4 regions of the Providencia sp. UF-183 genome follow, and region 4 is predicted to be linked to each of the others. Evidence: predicted binding sites of a transcription regulator. Region 4 holds the regulator's gene; each other region holds the start of a gene.

Region 1 (5,516 bases), on a different contig from region 4:
CAACAATCCCCTAAAGGGCTTGATAGTGTGATAGGAAAAGAGATGGTGTTATCGGGTGGAGAATCCCAGCGACTCGCCATTGCGCGAGCCTTGTTATCCCCTGCCCCCTTATTATTGTTCGATGAACCCACCTCTGCACTTGACCCACAAAATGCCCAGCGGGTGTTATCTCTATTACACGATGAATCACGAACCTGCATATTCGTAACCCATAATCTAGATAGCTTAAACCTCGCTAATCGCGTCTTGTTTATGAAAGAAGGTCGATTGATTGCACAAGGCTCTCACAAAGATTTAGCCGAAACATCCGGGGATTATCAGCAGTTATTACGTGCCTTGGAGGAAAACCATGCTTAAGTCCTTATTGTATACGGTACGCAGCGCCATTTTTTGGATGGTATTCGCTGCCATTTTAGATGGGCTCTGCGGGTTATTGCTCGTGTATGTTATTTTTAGTTGGTCTTTAGGCACCATGATACCGCTGACTTTACTGGCGGTGTGCAGCCTGATATCTCTCCTGATCACCTTTATTGCGACCCAAAAAGGCTACTTAGCGGGTGGATTAGTGATGCGCTACCTTGCTAATGCGTTAATCCGCCACTTGCCCTTGTCATTACAACCGATCAAAAATGCCAATCACTTAGTGGCAGGGCCTATTTCACAGATTATGTCTGTCCCTGCGCATTTATTGCATCCCATAATTAGCGGGTTAATCACGCCATTCACTGTCGTATTGGGCGCATTTATCTACCAACCTATTTTTGGGTGCGCACTTTTATTCGTTGGGTTGGTTTTACTATTTACCTTACGCCTTTGTGGCCAAAAAATGGCTTTTTTTGAACAACAAGCCCATACATCTGAACAAGATGTCATTCGCCAACTCGACCAATTTGCACTCCACCAGCCGCTCATCCGTCGAGCAGGCGTTAGCCAATCTCAGCACCAACAACTCACGAGTGCGTTAGCATCACAGTATCAAACACAAAAACAATTACAGCGCCAAAGTTTGCCATTTCATTTACTGTTTTCAGGTGCTATCCAAATCATTTTTATCGCGTTGTTTTATTTAGGCATTCAAAAAATGATCCAAGGTGATATGCCATTAAGCTTATGGTTAGCGGGAATGGTGTTATTAGCGCGGTTTATTGAACCGCTCTGGCTTCTTTCGCATTTAAACCAATCATTAAGACAAGCAAAACAATCGATTAAACAGGTCGAATCCGCATTGATTACCCCTGAATTAGCATTTCCCTATCGAGCCCCTGCTCCTGAAAATAATGATGTCCGTTGCCAAAAGTTATCTTTCTATCATGATAAAAAGAAACGAATTTTAAATAACATTACCGTCAGTTTTGCTCATAATACTTTCACGACTATCGTTGGCCCGTCTGGTGCAGGGAAAAGCACACTCTTAAGCTTACTCGCTCGTCTACAAGACCCGACTCAAGGCTCTGTCAGTTACGGTAATAAAAACCTGATGGAATTATCGCAAGAAGCGCTATGTTCAAAGCGTGGGGTTTTATTGCAAGACAGCGCACTCTTTCGCGGCAGCGTACGCCAAAACTTAACATTAGAAGATGCAAATATTGATGACCGAGAGGTTAACATATTGCTGTCACAGTTAAATTTTGAAGATATTCCTGATTTTTTAAACCAAGATGTCGGCGCGAGTGGCATGGCACTTTCTGGCGGGCAAAAACAGCGTTTAGGTATTGCACGGCTACTTCTGCGCCACCCAGGTATCATTTTAATGGATGAACCAACGGCAAGCCTTGACACCATCAATACGGCTTCCGTGATTTCCTTAATCACTCAAGCGGCTCAGCAAACTCGCATTGTGGTCACTCATCACCCTCACCTTGCGTGTTTAGCAGATAACATCGTCTATATGGAAGATGGAGAGATTATTGCTCAAGGTAGCCATGCAGAACTAATGGCTGGTACGCCTTGGTACCAGCAGTTTATCGGTCAATCCTAACTGCGTTTACCAAATAAACGGTGGCTAAATTCTTCAATGCGATGATTATCAAGGCGATTTTGCATCGTTAGGCTCCAACTGGCAGATAACCCCGCTGCACTGAGGAGCCTATGATACAGCTGCTCATCATAGGGGGCATGAAATGCAATCATTATCGCCTCTTGTACTGAAACATCACTGTTGCGGCTCAATAGCGTTAGCGGTGAATTAGCACTGACATTCCCCGTTTTAATCACGCGATATAACCACCCACAACGACCGTTGTCTTGCATGATTTGAGCGAAGTTTTCCACGCCCGTTAAGCCGTTCAGCTTATAGCAAGGAGAGCGAGGTTGAGTAACCTGAATTCGCGCATCCCCCCACCCATAAATATCACCGATAAATACATTTTCTTCAGTCATTCCCAGTGTGGAGATATTTTCACCGAATGCTGATGCCATAAATAAGTCATCTTGTTCAGGATATGCATTAAGCCAAAATTCGTAGTGATCACGAGGATAATGGCAAAGCGCTCTATCAGGGCCACCGTGAAAACGCGTTTCTGCTTGCTCATCGCCCTCTAATCCAAGCTGCCCCAACATCAATAACCCATCTGCCGCATGTTTATGAATCGCACTTCGACCGCAAGATTGCGTTGCTTGGACTTTACCGATAAAGACTTGGGGTAGGAATGACATGGGCGGCGCTCTCCACATAAATTGGTGACGAAGCCTTTATCATAAAGAATGCAACTCGAGATAACAATCAAATGGGCTGCAAATAAAAAAGGCGCAGCACCATCGATGCTACGCCCATTGAGACTTAATTAAAAAGTCTAATTATTTAGCTTTTGAAGCGAAACGTGCCGCTGCTTCGTCCCAGTTAACCACTGACCAGAACGCTTTGATGTAATCAGGGCGACGGTTTTGGAATTTCAGGTAATATGCATGTTCCCACACATCTAAACCGATGATTGGGTAGCCTGAAGCGCCAGAAATCGCTTCACCCATTAATGGGCTGTCTTGGTTAGCAGTTGAAACAACAGCTAATTTACCGTCATCTTTTAGAACCAGCCACGCCCAGCCTGAACCAAAGCGAGTTGCTGCTGCTTTCTCAAACAGCTCTTTGAATGCATCAACGCTACCAAAATCGCGCTCGATAGCCGCTTTCAAGTCGCCTTTTAATTCAGTATTTAATTTCAAACCTTTCCAGAACATGCTGTGGTTTGAGTGACCACCCGCATTGTTACGTACGAAGGTACGTTGATCAGCAGGAATTTGGTCTAATTTTTGAATCAGAACGTCAATATCCAGACCTGCTAATTCAGGTAATTTTTCTAACGCCGTGTTGGTGTTAGTCACATAGGTTTGATGGTGCTTAGTGTGGTGGATTTCCATGGTTTGTTTGTCAAAATGTGGTTCCAACGCATCATAAGCATAAGGTAAAGCAGGTAATGTATAACTCATTTTATTGTCTCCAGTGACGTAAATACCACTATGTTTCTCATTTTCACCACAAGGTTCATAGGGTATGGCACTTGCGTAGTTTCGCACCTTGTGAATTTCTCTCTATTATAGTTATTTTACTGTTAATGAAAATCATTATCAAATCCATGATAAAATTGTGGTCTTTTGCATTCCCTATGAGAATTAGTTTATACAGTAACTAATACCAACATCCCCACAGTTTATTTTTCTTTACATCTAACATTTTCAATATTTTTAGATTTATATTCCAATACTGGATTTAGCATCAAATGATAATCCTGCAAATCTCATTACAATTAATACGTGATCTTCCGCGCAAAAGAAAAACAAATTTATATTTCGTGCTTTAGTTAACCGTTTTTTGACATAGTATTAACATCTGCAAGGAGATAATAATATGACTCAAATAACTAAACATCCCGTTCCTGCTGAAATTGCAAAAAATGCCCTGATTACCGAACAACAGTATAACGATGAGTACCAACGCTCGATTCAAGACCCTGAAGGATTTTGGGGCGAAAAAGGAAAAATCGTTGATTGGATTAAACCGTACACCCGCGTTAAGAATACCTCTTTTGACCCCGGACACATCGATATCCGTTGGTTTGAAGATGGCACTTTAAATCTAAGTGCAAACTGCTTGGACCGCCATCTGGCTGAAAAAGGCGACCAAGTAGCGATTATTTGGGAAGGCGATGACCCGTCATCGTCAAAAAATGTCACTTACCGTGAACTGCATCATGATGTTAGCCAATTTGCTAACGTCTTAAAAAAACAAGGTATCCGCAAAGGCGATGTCGTGGCGATTTATATGCCAATGGTCGTCGAAGCCGCTGTCGCCATGCTAGCGTGTGCGCGTATCGGCGCTATCCATACGGTCATTTTCGCTGGTTTCTCTCCTGAGGCGGTCTCTGGTCGCGTTATTGACTGTAAAGCGAAGCTGATTATCACCGCAGATGAAGGTTTACGTGCAGGGCGTGCTATCCCACTGAAGAAAAATGTGGATGACGCATTAGCCAACCCGCAAGTCACTACCGTTACGAATGTCATTGTCTACCAACGTACAGGCAATGTCCCAAGTTGGGTCGAAGATCGCGACTTATGGTGGCATGACGTCATCAAAGGGGTTAGCGCTGATTGCCCGCCAGAAGAAATGAGCGCGGAGGACCCGCTGTTCATTCTGTACACCTCAGGCTCAACAGGTAAACCCAAAGGGGTTCTTCACACCACTGGTGGTTATCTGGTTTATGCCACACTCACGTTTAAATATACCTTTGACTATCATCCAGGTGAAGTCTACTGGTGTACTGCAGATGTGGGCTGGGTAACAGGCCATAGCTACTTACTCTATGGGCCATTATCCAATGGCGCAAAAACTGTTATGTTTGAAGGTGTACCAAATTACCCATCCGTTAATCGAATGAGTCAGGTCGTTGATAAGCACCAAGTCAATATTCTTTATACCGCGCCAACTGCTATCCGTGCATTAATGGCGGAAGGCGACAAAGCGATTGAAGGTACCGACCGTAGCTCATTACGTATTCTTGGTTCTGTTGGCGAGCCAATTAATCCTGAAGCGTGGGAATGGTTCTACAAAAAGATTGGTAACAGCCGTTGCCCAGTGGTTGATACATGGTGGCAAACCGAAACGGGTGGTTTTATGATCACACCGCTGCCGGGTGCAACCATGTTAAAACCGGGCTCCGCAACATTGCCTTTCTTTGGTGTCCGTCCTGCACTTGTGGATAACCTCGGTGAACCTATTGAAGGGGCAACCGAAGGTAACTTAGTGATTGTCGATTCATGGCCGGGTCAAGCCCGTACTTTATTTGGCGATCACGAGCGCTTCGAGCAAACCTATTTCTCCACCTTTAAAGGCATGTACTTTAGTGGTGATGGCGCTCGTCGTGATGAAGATGGTTATTACTGGATCACAGGTCGTGTTGACGATGTACTGAATATCTCAGGCCACCGTTTAGGCACCGCAGAGATTGAGTCCGCCCTCGTCTCGCACCCGAAAGTGGCTGAAGCCGCTGTGGTTGGTATTCCTCATAGTATTAAGGGGCAGGCAA
Region 2 (5,516 bases), on a different contig from region 4:
ATTGGCGTTGGGGTTTTGAGTTGTTCGCTGAGTAACGCGATGTCAGCTTGCCCGTATAAAGCAATCAAATCTCTTACTTGCAGCAAGCTGATCATCGTTTAGTCCTTCATGCCTAGTGGCATGCTGTGTTTGAGCAGCCAGAGCACTGCTGTGCGGTTTTGCTTTTAATATTCAACGTCACGCGGCTACGTATGCGGCGCAGGAACATGAACAGGGCAATATTAAATACCACAACAGCGATGATGGTGATTAAGCTACTTTGCGGGTGCTCACTGAACGTCGCGGTTTGGTAAAACAGCGCTGACAGGCTATAAGCCACATTCAGTCCCCAGAAGATGGAGAAACTCATCCAGCTTTTGTTTGTTTCGCGAGCAATCGCCCCCATGACTGACACGCAAGGCACATACAGTAAGACGAAAATCAGGTAGCTATAGGCAGCAATACCAGAGCCAAATTTCGCAGCCATGGTGCCCATCGAGCCTGATTCCATTTCGCCATCACCTTTGCTGGCTTCGATTGGGTTCGATAACGCGCTTAAGGTAAAGGTGCCTTTTAGGCTATCCCATGTTTCAGAGACCGCATCTTCAAGTTCTTCCCATAAATTGAAGGACTCTGCATCGAACGGCTCGGAGGTAATCGCTTCGGCGGTATACAGGGTGTTTAACGTCCCAACAACCACTTCTTTTGCCATCGCACCAGTAATCAAGCCCACGGTTGCTTGCCAGTTGTCGGCATGAACACCGATTGGCTGTAATGCAGGGGTGATCACTTTACTGACGGAAGCCAGAGCGGAATCATTAATGTTATCAACGGGTTTACCTGAGAACGAGAAGCTATTGAGCGCACCGATAAAGATACTCGCCACGACGATGACTTTACCTGCACGCACCACAAAGCCTTTTAAGCGCTGCCACGTTTGAATTAACAACGTTTTGACGTGTGGCACGTGGTACACCGGTAATTCCATCACGAATGGCGATGCTTCACCGCGCATAAGGGTGTGTTTGAGTAAAAGCCCCGTGAGGATAGCGACCACAATCCCTAAAATATACAGAGAGAACACGACACTCGCGCCATTTTTACCAAAGAAGGCCGCGGCAAACACCGCGAAGATTGCCAGCCTTGCACCGCAAGACATAAACGGCGCCATTAGAACGGTGATCAGCCTTTCACGAGGGGCATCAAGGGTACGAGCGCCCATAATCGATGGGACGTTACAACCAAAACCGACGATTAATGGGACAAATGATTTGCCCGGTAGGCCCAGCGCTTGCATCAATCGGTCCATCACAAAAGCTGCACGAGCCATATAGCCAGAGTCTTCAAGGATGGAAAGGAACAGGTACATCATCCCGATTTGTGGCACCAATGGCAGAACGGTATTAATACCACCACCGACACCTTGTGCGAGGAATATTGTGAGCCAATCAGGGAAACTAAAGTAGGCACCAACCCACTGAATACCATGGATAAATATCGCCTCAGAAGCCCCTTCAAAGAACGGCTGAAGTGCCCCACCAATGTTGATGGCAAGGACGAACATCAGGTACATCACAAATAAGAAAATCGGTACGCCTAACCAGCGGTTGAGGATAAATCTATCCAGTGATTGTGTCAGTCGGTTAGGTTCAGCCGCACTATTGTTGATCGCCGCTTGGCAGATGGTTGCAATAGATTGATAACGCGCATCGGCAATTAGCAGTTCAGGCTCTTCATTTAATGTTTCATTGAGTTGTTGGCGAGTCGTTTGTAATTGCGTTTCCGAAATTTCAGCACGCTGACGGCTATAAATATCCCCTTCTAGAATTTGCAGGGCTAACCAGCGGCGCTGTTGTTGGCTAAATTGTTGCGTTGAAATTTGTTCAGATAATGAATCAACAGCGTGTAATAGCTGTGGTGGATATTCAACAAGGGCTTTTTGGTTATTTTGTGGGTGAGTATCAATGGCTTTTTTTAGTTTATCAATGCCCGTTGCACGGGTTGAAACCATTGGGATCACAGGGCAACCCAGTTGTTTTTCCAATTCGGCAATATCGATATCAATATGCTGGCTTTGGGCAATATCCAACATATTCAGGGCGACAATACATGGGACGCCTAACTCAACTAATTGCAGTGTCAGGTAGAGGTTGCGCTCTAAGTTCGACGCATCCACAACGTTAATTAACATGTCGGCTTCACCACTTAAAATAAAGTAGCAGGCGATTTGTTCGTCGAGGGAGGTCTGTTCAGAAATGGTGGTGAGTGAGTAAGTACCGGGGAGGTCGACAAGCTCAATTTTGTGGTCATCCGTGTGGAAGCGGCCAACCTTGCGCTCAACGGTGACGCCAGCCCAGTTACCGACGCGCTGTCTTGACCCTGTTAGCTGGTTAAAAAGGGTTGTTTTACCTGCATTGGGGTTACCAATTAAGCCGATAGTCAATCGTTTCATAGTGTTTGCCAATAATCAAAAAAGAAGACTTAAGCGGTAGGCGCTTCATCAAGGTTTAGTAGGGCGAGGTCCTTTTTACGTAGCACTAAGCTGACGCGGTGAGTTTCGATTTGCACAGGATCGCCAAAAGGTGCTAAACGCACCACTTTAAAAACGGAGCCCGGTAATAAACCGAGAGACAATAATTTTTGTCGGTATGCAGGGCTTATCTCGGGGGAGAAGCCTAGAATTTTGTAACTGCATTGAGGAAGTATAGCCATAGTGTCTTCCTATTATCTTCCTAACGATTCAATTCATAATGATACTGATAATTATTGTTAGAAAAGTTTCTATCTACAAGCAAAACGCTGAGAAAAACAAAAATAAATCTAATTAACAATGAGAATCATAATCATCCACCTTTTGTTATATTTAGCCTCTTTTTTCGTCAATTTGACTTGATGTGGATCAACGAAGCATGGAGTTAGCGGTGTTTTTTAGATAGCGATGGGGTAAGACGGAACGCATTGAATGGATTGATTTTTGAACAATATATTGAATTTGTTTATTAATTTATTAGTGAAGATATTTCTAGAGAATACTAAATACCCCAATGAATTTATTGGGGTATTTAGCTTAATCAGATTACTTCTTTTTACCAAATGCAGCAGCAAGGGCGTCGCTCATCGCACTGTTGCCTGATGAATTCGTATTTTGGCGCGAGTTACCACGAGGTGCAGGGGCTTTACGTGCGTTTTTATCTTGTGCAGGTGCAGCTTTACGAGGTGCGCTGTTAGAATCCCCCGCTTGCTCGTCCAAGCGCATGGTGAGGGCGATACGCTTGCGGGCAATATCGACATCCAATACTTTCACTTTCACAATATCGCCCGCTTTCACCACTTTGTGTGGGTCTTCGACGTAACTGTTGGAGAGTGAAGAGATATGCACTAAGCCGTCTTGGTGTACACCGATATCCACAAATGCACCAAAGTTGGTCACATTGGTCACCGCGCCTTCTAAAATCATGCCAGAAACGAGGTCATTCATCGTTTCCACACCTTCAGCAAAGGTGGCAGTTTTAAACTCAGGACGTGGGTCACGACCCGGTTTTTCTAGCTCTTTGATAATATCCGTAACCGTTGGGACACCAAACTGCTCTGTTGTGAAATCACGCGGGCTCAGGGCATTGAGCACTTGTGAATTACCCATAATTTCTTTCAGCGGCTGGCGGACAGTTTGCAGAATTTTTTCAACGATAGGGTAAGCTTCAGGGTGAACCGTTGATGCATCCAGCGGGTTTTCGCCATTGGTGATACGCAGGAACCCTGCACATTGTTCAAAGGCTTTAGGCCCAAGGCGAGCCACTTTCAGTAACTGTTTTCGGTCATTGAATTGGCCGTTTTCATCGCGCCAATCAACCACGTTCTGCGCGATCATTTTGCTCAGGCCTGCAACGCGAGTCAGCAAGGCGACTGAGGCGGTATTTAAGTCTACACCTACGGAGTTTACGCAGTCTTCGACAACGGCATCCAACTTGCGGGCAAGTTGAGTTTGGCTGACGTCATGCTGATATTGGCCTACCCCGATAGATTTCGGGTCGATTTTAACCAGCTCAGCCAGCGGGTCTTGCAAACGGCGAGCAATCGACACGGCACCACGTAAAGAAACATCTAAGGTTGGGAATTCTAGCGCAGCCAGTTCAGAGGCGGAGTACACTGATGCACCCGCTTCACTGACAATCACTTTTTGCGCAGTGACTTCAGGGTATTGTTTTTGCACTTCTGCAAAGAAGCGCTCCGTTTCACGGGATGCCGTACCATTACCAATCGCCACTAACTCCACGTTATGTTTCTGGCATAGAGCAGCGACGATGGTTGCCGCTTTCGCTGCTTGGCCGGTGTGTGGGTAGATAGTGTCGGTGGCAATAAGTTTCCCTGTCGCATCCACAACAGCGACTTTCACCCCAGTACGCAGACCCGGATCGAGGCCCATCGTTGCACGCATACCTGCCGGTGCAGCCATCAGTAAGTCACTGAGGTTACGGGCAAAAACGTTAATTGCTTCTTCTTCGGCTTTTTCGCGCAAAGAACTCATCACTTCCGTTTCTAAGTGCAGTAATACTTTGACGCGCCATGTCCAGCTGATCACCGCTTTACGCCATTGGTCAGCAGGGGCGTTATTCAAACGCACATCTAAGTGGCGAGTAATAATCTCTTCGCAATAACTTTCTTTTGGTGGTTCATCGAATTGAGGATCGCAATTTAACGAAAGCTGTAAAACCCCTTCGTTGCGTCCACGGAACATGGCTAGTGCACGGTGTGAAGGCACTTGTGAAACAGGTTCGTGATGCTCGAAGTAATCACTAAATTTGACGCCTTCAGCCTGTTTACCCTCTGCAACGACAGAAACGAGGTGGGCATTTTTCCAAATATAGTCACGAACTTTGGCTAATAAGGCTGCATCTTCGGCGAAACGCTCCATCAGGATATAACGTGCGCCATCTAAGGCCGCTTTCACATCCGCAACGCCTTTATCTGCATCGATATACGTTTGAGCGAGTGCTTCAGGGGATTGACTTGGGTCTGTCCACAACGTATCCGCTAATGGCTCAAGCCCCGCTTCAATAGCGATTTGCCCACGAGTACGACGTTTCGGTTTGTAAGGTAAATACAGGTCTTCAAGTTCGGTTTTATTGAGCGTGGTATTAATCGCAGAAGCGAGTTCAGGGGATAATTTCCCTTGCTCTTCAATCGATTTTAGAATGGTTTGCTTACGGTCGTTCAGTTCACGTAAGTACCCTAAGCGACTTTCCAGCTGGCGAAGCTGGGTATCGTCCAACCCTCCGGTAACCTCTTTACGGTAACGCGCGATAAACGGGACAGTATTGCCTTCATCCAATAAAGTGATGGCAGAAAAAACCTGTTTCGGTTGGGCTTGCAGTTCAGCTGCAATAATTTGGCTTAGAGTTTCATTCATGTCGTGTTTAAATACCTACTGAAAGAACAGTTAAAAAATTTACTGCACTGTTATACTTGGTGGTAGCGAGAATTTCCAGACTGAATTTCGGTCTATTGGTAGGAAAGTCTCAGATTATGTTCTATAAAAT
Region 3 (5,516 bases), on a different contig from region 4:
TCTTTCACAAAAGGAATTTGGTTCAAGGCATAACCTAAAGAAACAATAATACCAACCCATAGAAGCCCACTTAGCCAGTTGAAAAACTGAAAGCGGCGGTGGCTCAATTCGGACAGCCCTGCCAGTAACGGTAATAGGGTACGAACAAAGGCTAAAAAACGGCCAATAAGCAGAGCGTATAAACCTTGCTTATTAAACATATTGTTTGCTTTTGTATGATATTCCTCAGGAATTTGGGCTAGCCAACGCTTGACCATTTTGGTTTCACTGAGCCATCTACCTTGCATAAAGCCTAACCAGCAACCCAGACTCGCCGCTGTAGCAAGTAATAAAATGGTTGGAATAAAGTGTAAAACACCTTTGGCGATTAATGCGCCAGAAAGGATCAACAAGGTATCTCCAGGCAGAAAAGCTGCGGGAAGAACCCCATTTTCTAAAACGATAACAACAAAAAGTACGGTATAAATAACCCAAAGTACTTCGGGGTTGGAGAGTTTTAGGAAATCGTGATCCCAAAGTGCCAATACGATTTCGCGTAGGACTTCCATAATCATTCCTGTATTTGTCTAAATGCGAATTTCTTTATTTATATTACAGGAAAAAATAAGATTGGGTTTGATTTGTTTGGGGGTATTCGCTCATCAATCAATAAATTGCAGAAAATATCTCGTATTTTCTGCAATTTGGCTCCCTAACCTTTAAATCCGTTCAAAGGCCAATTGCAAATCATCAATTAAATCTTGTGGATGCTCAAGGCCAATATGCACGCGGAAAAATGTCCCTTCATTTGGATTAAAATCATATTGTCTCATACTGATTAAATCTTCTTTCTGATAACCCAAAATCAGTGATTCAAACCCACCCCATGAATACCCCATTTTAAAATGCGCTAAATTTTCGATAAAAGCAGCGAATTGTTCAGCGGATAGGCGTGACTTAAGTTGGAAAGAAAATAAGCCATTACAGCCTGAAAAATCACGGATAAAAAACGCATGACCAGGTGAAGTTGGCAAGGCAGGATGGAAAACGTGTTCCACTTCAGGGCGAGATTGCAGCCAGTTTGCCACTTGTATACTGTTTTCTTGGTGCTGTTTTAATCGAGTGGCTAAGGTATGTAATCCTCGATTGGCCATATAAACGGTATCAGGATCTGCAGTTTGCCCCAGGAGATACGAATTTTCACGTAAGGTTTCGATACAGCGCTCATTTGCTACCGCGACGCCTAACATGCCATCAGAATGCCCATTAATGTATTTCGTGGCAGATTGTATGGAAATATCCACATCGAACAATAATGGTTTGAGTAACACACCTGCCGCCCATGTATTATCAATCATAATAATGATATCAGGTGATTTATTACGTACGGCTTTCACGATAGCTGGTAAATCATGGACTTCCATCGTGATTGATCCAGGGGATTCTAAAAAAACAATACGCGTATTCGGCTGAATTAAGTCTGCGATGCCTTCACCAATTAATGGATCAAAATAGGTGGTTTCAACATTTAGCTTAGTTAAAATATGGTCGCAAAAATTCTGGGTTGGGTCATAAGCTGAGCCCGTGACGAGGATATGCTCGCCTGCAGAAATAAACGATAAGATTGCATTGGTGATGGCGGCAGCACCTGATGGGTAAAGTACAGAGCCTGCCCCACCTTCTAATTCAGTCATGGCTTCTTGAAAGGCAAAATGGGTTTGTGTACCTCGGCGACCGTAAAAAAGTACACCATTAGCACGGTGTCGCGTTGCATGACGTTTTTCTTCAAGTGTATCGAAGATGATAGAAGATGCCCGTTGAATTACAGGGTTCACGCCTTTTTGTGTAAATTTAGGGTTTCGACCAATGTGCACTAACTGGGTTTCTGGTTTTGTGTTTGCCATGCGCTTTCCTTTATCATTTTAAATTTAGCCTACCCAAAGGCGTGGATACTATGAAGTTAAAGCATTCGCAGGGAAATGTAACTTGAGTTTTCTTCAGTATTACAAAGTTCAATTAGTTCCATCGATATAGGAGAAGGGAGGTTGCATTTATCTACCAAATGCCTTCGTTGTATTAATAAGAATAAAGAAGAAATACCCGTGTAATAGACGTGGACTTCATTGTCTAAGAACAAAAAAAATGAAAAAATTCGTGAATACTAATGATAATTACTATCAATTCGCGCTGTCTTTGATATCATCAGCACCGTCTTTTTTAAAAGAGACGAACAGCGCGAGTTAAATTTCGCTTTTAAAGGTTAGTCGATGAATGGCACAATCATCGATATGAATTTTTTTATACAACACTAAAAAGAGAGTAAAGGCCAACTGATGCGTAAACTAACAGCTTCTATTCTATTGGCGTTCGGCTTGATGGGCACGGCAGTCGCTGAAACTACACCTGCAACAACACCCGCTGCGTCTCAAAATACACCATCGACACCTGCGGCTCCAACTACAACACCAAATATTGAAGCTGCTCCCGTATCTTCTGAGCCCGCAGTAAATACTGCCGTTGTGAATGAAAATATTGAAATTGCAACTGAAGTCCCAACAGGCGGCTTTGATCAGGACTTATCCGTTTGGGGGATGTACCAAAATGCGGATAATGTGGTGAAGACAGTAATGATAGGCTTGGTCATTGCATCTGTCATTACATGGGCACTCTTCTTCTCTAAAGGTCTCGAAATTTTAGTCGCACGTCGCCGTTTAAAAGACGAAACCAATGCGATTGCTGACGTGAAATCACTTGATGAAGCCGTGAAAATTGCAGAAGGTTTCAAAGGAAACAGTATTACACGCATGCTGCTTAATGAAGCGGTAACAGAAAGAGCGTTATCTGCGAACAGCACCGATTTGTCTGGTACAAAAGAGCGTACGTCATTCCGTCTTGAAAGAGCCGTCGCTGCAATCAGCCGATATATGGGCCGTGGTAATGGTTATTTAGCGACTATCGGTGCGATTTCTCCCTTTGTCGGTTTGTTTGGAACGGTATGGGGTATCATGAATAGCTTTATCGGGATTGCCCATTCGCAAACGACTAACTTAGCGGTCGTCGCACCGGGTATTGCAGAAGCACTTCTTGCAACGGCAATTGGCCTTATCGCTGCGATCCCGGCGGTTGTAATTTATAACATTTTCGCCAGAATGATTAATAACTACCGTGGTCAGGTAGGGGATGTGGCTGCACAGTCTGCGTTATTATTAGGGCGTGATCTTGATCTGGCAAATAGCAAAGCAAGGTAATTATTATGGCAATGCGTTTAGGTGACGAACAAGATGATAGCGGTGAAATGCATGAAATTAACGTGACACCGTTTATCGATGTGATGTTGGTTCTATTGATTATCTTTATGGTCGCGGCACCATTGGCTACAGTTGATATTAAAGTCGACTTACCTGCCTCAACCGCGAAGCCACAGCCACGGCCAGAAAAACCCGTGTTCTTAACGGTTAAAGCTGATAGTCAACTCTTTATTGGCGATCAAGCGGTGTCGAAAGAACAGCTTTCCGTAACTCTTGATCAAGCAACAAGTTCAAATAAAGAAACAACGATTTTCTTCCAAGCGGATAAAAGCGTTGATTATGAAACGATGATGGATGTGATGAATGCATTACGTCAGTCAGGGTATTTGAAAATTGGCTTAGTTGGGATGGAAGCAACGACCTCTAAATAGTCAGTGTTAACAGCAAAAGCCGACATAACGCGTTTTATCTTTAATGGTAAAGCGCGTTTTTTTATTAATAAAATCAAATCGCAACAAAAATTAACACTGTAGCTGTCTGATTTTTCCGCCCTATGTTATCTATCCTGCATAATGTTATATTTATTTGTATGATTTAATCATTATTAATAGATTTTTATCCTATTTTCACGCTTTTTATTGGTATTCATTTGAAGGTGGACGTCTGAATTACATACTCAATACTCTTATAAGGGGTATTGAGTGCTAATATAAGGCAATAAATCAAAATTAACATTAAGATAACTGATGTTTTATTGGTGTTTTTTCTCTAAATCGAAATAGAAGAGTTGAGTAAAGCCGCGTTTTAAGGCTACGTTTTTAACGTAAATATAAGCTCAGCTTCTTTTTTTAAATGCAATTTTTTATTAAAAATGCAGCTTAATACAGCTTGAAATAGCGGATATTTAACTATTTTTGATGCTATTGAATCGAAAAAACATAACCAAAAATAAACCATTATGTTTGAATGGTTTTGTTAATTATCACTATTTTGGCAAGATAATAATATTACCATGGAAATTATATGGATAATTTTAAAGGTAAAAATATCGACAAGATGATTGTTTTTTATGAGAAAATTTAAAATTCACAGAAAGAGTATGGTAACTGAAATAAAAAAATGATTATTTTTTTTCAGACAAAAAATAAAAACTTTATAAAGGTTTTTAATGAAAATGTCTTTTTGAGAGTGAGTTAAATAAGCTTTGCTCATAATAGGAAAAATAAAATTATATAAATATATTTAATTTAAATATAAATCAAATAGCAAATTAGAAATAAATACGTATAAATGTAAATAGTTTGTAATATCTTAACAATAGGTGTTTTATTTTGCTGTAAAATGATAACTTTTTGATTTTAATTATATTTTTGGTTTTTCTTGTACTTTTTAAGTTAAACGAAAAAACACTTGCGCAACCTAAGTCTTGGGTTATAATGCAATCAATAACATTTAGAAACACTTTTAAACACTTTATTATATCGAGTTATTTATTTTTAAAATTGATTAATACTAGGGACCTAATAAAGCCAGTTTTGATTTTCAGTATTATTTTTGAATAAGTGAAAAATCAGGCTTTATATTAAAAATAGATATAATTACGTAATTGGGTAACTCAGATAAGATATTGTGTTTTTAAGTTAACGTGAATGTTATTACTGGAGTCAAATGGGCTGACTACAGACTACGCATAGCAAGCGAAGCCGGAAACGGCAATTTCATATTATACTCCTCTATAGATAAAATAAGACTACATTTCCAGCGTTATCATTAAGATAACGCTTTTTTTTTATTGGTACATTGTGCTACGTAATGAGTGTGTTTTTTATACATAATTTGAAGAGTTCAATAAATGTATAATAAATCAGCGTTCACAACATCCTACTATGCATAAAATCAATATATCCTTCAGTTCTATACAAAAGGACTTCACGAAAAAAAATATCAGCGTATGATATTTCCACTTCGCTGTGGGGCATCGATATAACAGATTATAAAGATAATTATACAACGGCGAATTTCTCTGCCAGGATCTGGCGTGAATCAATTGGATGTTACAATGACTTGGTCTGATTTCAAATCTCACTATCTCATCGGTTTTTGGAAGCCTTTACCCGCAGTAATTGCCGCAGGTATTTTATCAACCTACTATTTCGGTTTAACGGGCACATTTTGGGCTGTTACTGGCGAATTTACTCGCTGGGGAGGGCACATTATGCAGCTGTTTGGTGCTCATCCAGAAACTTGGGGTTATTTCAAAGTGATTGGCTTTGAAGGCACACCTCTAGA
Region 4 (5,516 bases):
CTCGCGTGTTATTACAATTAGCGTTAACTGAAACGAAAGATCCACAGAAAATTCAGGCAATGTTTGAGAAATATTAAACTGAATGTGTTTTAGTCGTTAATGTAGCGGGAGGCAGTTTTCTGTCTCCCGTTAATTTTATGGTAATTCACCATAAACAAGAAATGAAAATATTTTTCAGTAAATTGAAGCATGTTCGTAAAATTGAGGCGAATTTTTGGGGCAAACTCAATATTTAATGTCAATGTGGTGATAGGCTACGCAAAATTACGGCATTATTGGAAAATTTAAATCACTAATTAGCAATTTATTTGTTTTAATCTAATTCAAATGAATCGTAAGGCCTCTTTTATTTCTTTATTAAATCAATTGGTTGAATCTCACCCTGTGAAAAAACATCATGTGTGATAATGACGGTTAATTAAAATTAATGTGTCGTCGATCATATTTTGGCAACAAAGCCAGTATCTGTGTTGATAATTCGCGTCGCAAAAAATAGGCTAATCACATCACAAATAACATAAGTTATTGTGAATATTTAGATTTAAATGGAAAGTTAAATCGTATTTCGGCCGAAAAAATAAAACATAAAAAATATTAGAGGAATACAAGAATGGTTAATAAACATGTCAATACTGGCAGGAAGTTGCTCGTCTTAAAAATCGCCATCGCGATGCTGCCTATCGCGTATCAGCCAATGACTCACGCAGAACAATTCCTTGAAGATTCAAAACTCACAGGTGGACTTTATTACTGGCAAAGGGATCGTTCTCGTAAGGATTTAGACCCAAATAGCGATAAATATAAAAAGTATGCAGATAATCTTAAACACTCCACATTCAATGCCAGCCTAGACTTTTCATCTGGCTATTTTCAAGATGTTATCGGTTTGGATTTAGCGGGTTTTACCGCGATCGAATTATCAAACAGTGGCCCTGCTGCACCCAATGAAATTGGTTTTAGTGACGCCAAATCACGTTGGGATGAAAAATGGACTGGCGACCGTAGTGGTGTAACGTTTTATAAAGCGGCGGCGAAATTAAAATATGGTCCTTTCTGGGGAAGAGGGGGGTATATTCAACCTACTGGGCAAACATTATTAGCTTCACACTGGAGTTACATGCCGGGGACTTATCGTGGTTTGGAAGTCGGTGGTGTATTTGATTTTGAGCAAAATGGTGAGTTAAGCATGTCCTATATGTGGACAGACCGTTATAAAGCACCATGGTATCGCTCAATGTATGATTTCCGTGAAGCCGATGGCAAAACTGGGATCAGCTATTTGCATTCCATTGGGTTTAAATATGATTTTAAAAATAACTTAGTGCTAGAAGGGGCTTATGGTCAAGCAAAAGACTATATGGATCAGTATTTTGCTAAAGTTTCGTATGCCGTGCCTGTTGCTGAACGCGATTTGCGTCTCTCATATCAATTTTATGGTTCTAAAGATAAAGTTTCTGATGGCGGTGTCAATGACGTTTATGATGGCTTAGCATGGTTGCAAGCGATGACATTAGGCTATACCTATGAACAGTTTGATTTTAAAGTTGAGGGAACCTATGTTAAAGCGGAAGGTAATCAAGGCTACTTCTTGCAACGCATGACGCCGGGCTGGGCGACATCCAATGGGCGTATGGATATTTGGTGGGATGGTCGTTCAGACTGGAACGCCAACAATGAAAAAGCATTATATGCAGGTGTGATGTACGACCTTAAAAATTGGGATCTCGCAGGCTGGAAAGTGGGTACATCCTATATTTATGGTTGGGATGCAAAGCCAAGCACAAATACCCAATATGCCCAAGATGTGCGTTTAAAAGAAAGTGCATGGAACTTTGATATTCTATATACCGTTCAAACTGGTCGAGCAAAAGATACGCTCTTTAAATTACACTTTACCAAATATGATAACCATACCGATATTCCTAGCTATGGTGGTGGTTATGGAAATATCTTCCAAGATGAAAAAGATATTAAGTTTATGGTGATGATGCCATTTACGGTTTTTTAATGAATTAAATAAATAGTGGTTACCATTGAAATAAGTATGATGGTAACCGACTAAAACACACATAGCATATATACGTAGTTTCAAATGGCCTAATAAAATAAGAAAATATACTTATATTGCGAGTTTGAAAATTAAAAATAAGGTGGATTACATTCACCTTATTTTTATTATTTAGTCATTATCCTAGTGCAGAAAAACAAATTTTTATAACGAAGCAATTCCTTTATCACCTTCATTATTGATGATAGGTACATCATGTTTTACTTTATCTTTTAATTGCGTGACTTTATCTGTATGAGTAACACTATTTTTGACTTTAGCTTGTCCAGAAAGGATGCCACCTTTTTTAATCGATAAACTGCTGTAGTGAATCGTTCCATGGACTTCGCCGTTATTTTCAATGCTAATGGATTCAGAGGTGCATTCACCTTCAACTCGACCATTAATAATCAACTCTTTACAAATAATATTACCCGTCACTTGGCCATTTAGCATAACTTTAACGGTATTATCTTTTCCTGTAATGTTACCAACGACTTTGCCATAAATGTGGACCTGCTCATTAGAGGTAATATTACCTTCAAACATCACATCCCTCGAAATTATCGTATTCGATTTTTCTTCACTAAGGGTTGGCGTTGATATCGTAACGTGTTCTTCTATCTTAGAAGTAATTTCAGGTTCACGAATGGTAGGGGTTTCTTCAGGGGTTTGTTTGTTTTGTCTTTTGGTGAACATTTTACTTACCTTTTTTTGATTGAAGTATAAGATCAAGAACAGAATTGATAATACAAATGAAAATAAGGTGATGGCTGTATGACGAAAAAACCATCCTATTAAAGTAAGAAACCAGAAGAAAAAACTAGTATTAATAAAAAGATATGTTTTTTTCATCAGTTAATCTCTTACGAAGTACGAGAACAATCCAAATAAGTCTAGCTAAAAATATACAAATTACATCATATAGTTGTAATTTAACTTTTTTATTACACTTAAATTGTTTGTTAAATTAAAAAAAGTAAAACTATATAGCAATATACTGAACTTATTTTAGACGTTAATTAGATAAACTATATGACAGTGATATGAAAAAAAGATGCAAGGTATATTTTAGATAACGTTATGCATCACTATGATATCATTGTAAATATTCTCAAATAGAGAAGGTGTGTTCATCCGTCAAACAATATAAAGGATTTGAAGTGAATTGCAACTTATTATAGAACACTTCAATATTTCACCTTAACGACATATTTTAGTGATAAATATAAAGTAAATGAAAGAAATTATGGATATTCTCACTGAGAATGCTTAATTTATCGGTGGATGGATACAATAAAAAAAGCCCGATAATGGTGGTTATCAGGCTTTTGAAGAATGGGTCACCATCAAAATATGATGGTGATTAATTTATTACTCTTTTGCTTCGTGTGCGTCAGCGTTATCGCGGCAATCACCATCAGCGCAGTGGCCATATAAGTACAAACTGTGGTTAGACAGCTTAATACCGTGACGTGCGGCGATATTTTTTTGGCGAGTTTCAATCGATTCATCAGTAAACTCAATCACTTTACCACAATCTAAGCAAATTAAGTGGTCATGGTGATGCTGCTGAGTTAATTCGAATACGGATTTTCCACCCTCGAAATTATGGCGCGTAACGATACCTGCATCATCAAACTGGTTCAATACACGGTATACAGTCGCTAGCCCGATCTCTTCGCCCATATCAATCAGCTTTTTATAGAGATCTTCCGCACTGACGTGGTGGCACTCAGGCTCCTGAAGTACTTCCAAAATCTTAAGTCTTGGAAGAGTGACTTTGAGTCCAGCATTTTTCAATGCTTTATTGTTGTCTGTCATGCGGGTTTGTCCTGTATCTTAAATCATAAATTTAACAATAATGAGACATTTTTAACATAAATCCAGTTGTCTTCTAAACTGATTTACAATTATAGGCATGGAAAATAAAAATAGAAACCATGCATTGTCTCATTATTTTGATAATCTCTTATAAGTCTATCCAATTAGGATATTTAATCGATTATTTTAGACCGAATGACCGTTCCGCGATGGTGCATTTTGAGCGGAAAGGAATTCGGCCAAGAGTAACGCTTGTTTTTAATCGACTAGCCAAGAATTTCAGCTAATGACATCTCTTCAGAGATTTGTTTGACCCATGCATCCACTCGTTCATCTGTTAACTCCGGTTGGCGATCTTCATCAATCGCTAATCCGATAAAGTGGTTGTCATCTGCCATACCTTTTGAAACTTCGAAGTGGTAGCCTTCGGTTGGCCAGTGCCCAACAATCACCGCACCTCTTGGTTCGATGATATCGCGAATAGTCCCCATCGCATCACAGAAGTATTCTGCATAGTCTTCTTGGTCTCCACAGCCAAAGAGAGCGACGAGTTTACCTTCAAAATCAATTTCTTCTAATGTTGGGAAAAAGTCATCCCAATCACATTGTGCTTCGCCGTAGTACCAAGTTGGAATACCAAGAAGTAGAATGTCAAAAGCTTCAATGTCTTCTTTGCTGCATTTTGCAATGTCATGAACTTCTGCTACGTCTTTGCCTAATCTTTCTTGGATCATTTTGGCAATATTTTCTGTGTTACCTGTATCACTTCCGAAGAAAATACCGATGACTGCCATAAACTGATTAACCTCTTGTTTTTCTAAGAGAGAAAGAAGGAGTGTCTCAACTTCTAGAACTCATTTAGAACGAAAATAAATAGAATTTTATGCCTTATTCTGGCGAAAAAACTTTTATAAGTCTGTCAAATTTGTGTGATTTACTAAGATAGCGTTACTTGAGTATTGTCTCATCAACTTGTTGAAGTTGTGACATCAAAATTTCTTCTATTAATTCACTACGGCTTATATTTTTTTCTTCAGCTAACTGATTCAGTACAGCAACAGCTTCTTCGTTTAGTTTAAGTTCAACTCGGCGCAATCCATTCACTTTATCGCGTTTTAATTGATTGCGTTTGTTGATCCTTAATTGTTCATCCCGTGATAGTGGGCTTGTCTTAGGTCGCCCAGGCCTTCGTTCCTCAGCGAACAAATCCAGAGTAGTACGATCAGTTTGTTCTTTTGCCATGTCTATAACTGCTAAAAGGGTGTGCCAATAATTCAGCGCGCCATGATACCCTAGCTAATCCCCTAGTGCTATAGCTGCAAGGCGAGGGAATAGGTTTGATTGGCGAAAAAAAGCGCGGTTTTAAGAAAAAAGCACCCCTTGCTATGTAGGTGATGCTTTTTTGAACACTTATCCAGTGAGCCGTAAAACCTCGTCCTTCAGGACGAGGATATAAGGCGCGGGTTTTAAACTAACTAGGTGTTTGCTGTTACTCAATGTACTGGCGGATAATGGATATTGGTGCGCCCCCACAACTCCCAGCAAAATAACTGGGTGTCCACAAAACTCCTTTGTAGTAATAACGTTGTGCTATATCAGGGCGATCCCGTCGAAGTAATCGACTCGATACCCCTTTAAGGCTGTT

Evidence for each region. Region 4 encodes Fur, which represses iron uptake genes when iron is present. Its sites were predicted from a motif close to ATAATAATGAGAACNACTATCAA; they were not measured.
Region 1: sodA (superoxide dismutase [Mn]) is a predicted target of Fur. The motif match lies at 3,543-3,565, and genes of this name have one in related genera.
Region 2: feoA (ferrous iron transporter A) is a predicted target of Fur. The motif match lies at 2,804-2,826, and genes of this name have one in related genera.
Region 3: exbB (tonB-system energizer ExbB) is a predicted target of Fur. The motif match lies at 2,138-2,160, and genes of this name have one in related genera.

What each region holds. Positions count from the first base shown of each region.
Region 1 is NZ_JBSICD010000009.1:4,559-10,074, reverse strand. It holds gene AC4IFT_RS10210 (ABC transporter ATP-binding protein) at 1-357, shown strand, start outside; gene AC4IFT_RS10205 (ATP-binding cassette domain-containing protein) at 350-1,978, shown strand; gene yiiM (6-hydroxyaminopurine reductase) at 1,975-2,655, opposite strand; gene sodA (superoxide dismutase [Mn]) at 2,797-3,423, opposite strand; gene acs (acetate--CoA ligase) at 3,842-5,516, shown strand, end outside.
Region 2 is NZ_JBSICD010000009.1:182,683-188,198, forward strand. It holds gene AC4IFT_RS11015 (FeoC-like transcriptional regulator) at 1-95, opposite strand, end outside; gene feoB (Fe(2+) transporter permease subunit FeoB) at 113-2,431, opposite strand; gene feoA (ferrous iron transporter A) at 2,461-2,691, opposite strand; gene AC4IFT_RS11030 (Tex family protein) at 3,056-5,386, opposite strand.
Region 3 is NZ_JBSICD010000003.1:117,373-122,888, forward strand. It holds gene AC4IFT_RS03480 (DedA family protein) at 1-548, opposite strand, end outside; gene metC (cystathionine beta-lyase) at 699-1,883, opposite strand; gene exbB (tonB-system energizer ExbB) at 2,313-3,227, shown strand; gene exbD (TonB system transport protein ExbD) at 3,233-3,658, shown strand; gene yedE (selenium metabolism membrane protein YedE/FdhT) at 5,287-5,516, shown strand, end outside.
Region 4 is NZ_JBSICD010000008.1:188,835-194,350, forward strand. It holds gene ansB (L-asparaginase 2) at 1-77, shown strand, start outside; gene chiP (chitoporin ChiP) at 611-2,008, shown strand; gene AC4IFT_RS10090 (bactofilin family protein) at 2,213-2,746, opposite strand; gene fur (ferric iron uptake transcriptional regulator) at 3,422-3,871, opposite strand; gene fldA (flavodoxin FldA) at 4,138-4,665, opposite strand; gene ybfE (LexA regulated protein) at 4,820-5,113, opposite strand; gene tnpA (IS200/IS605 family transposase) at 5,361-5,516, opposite strand, start outside.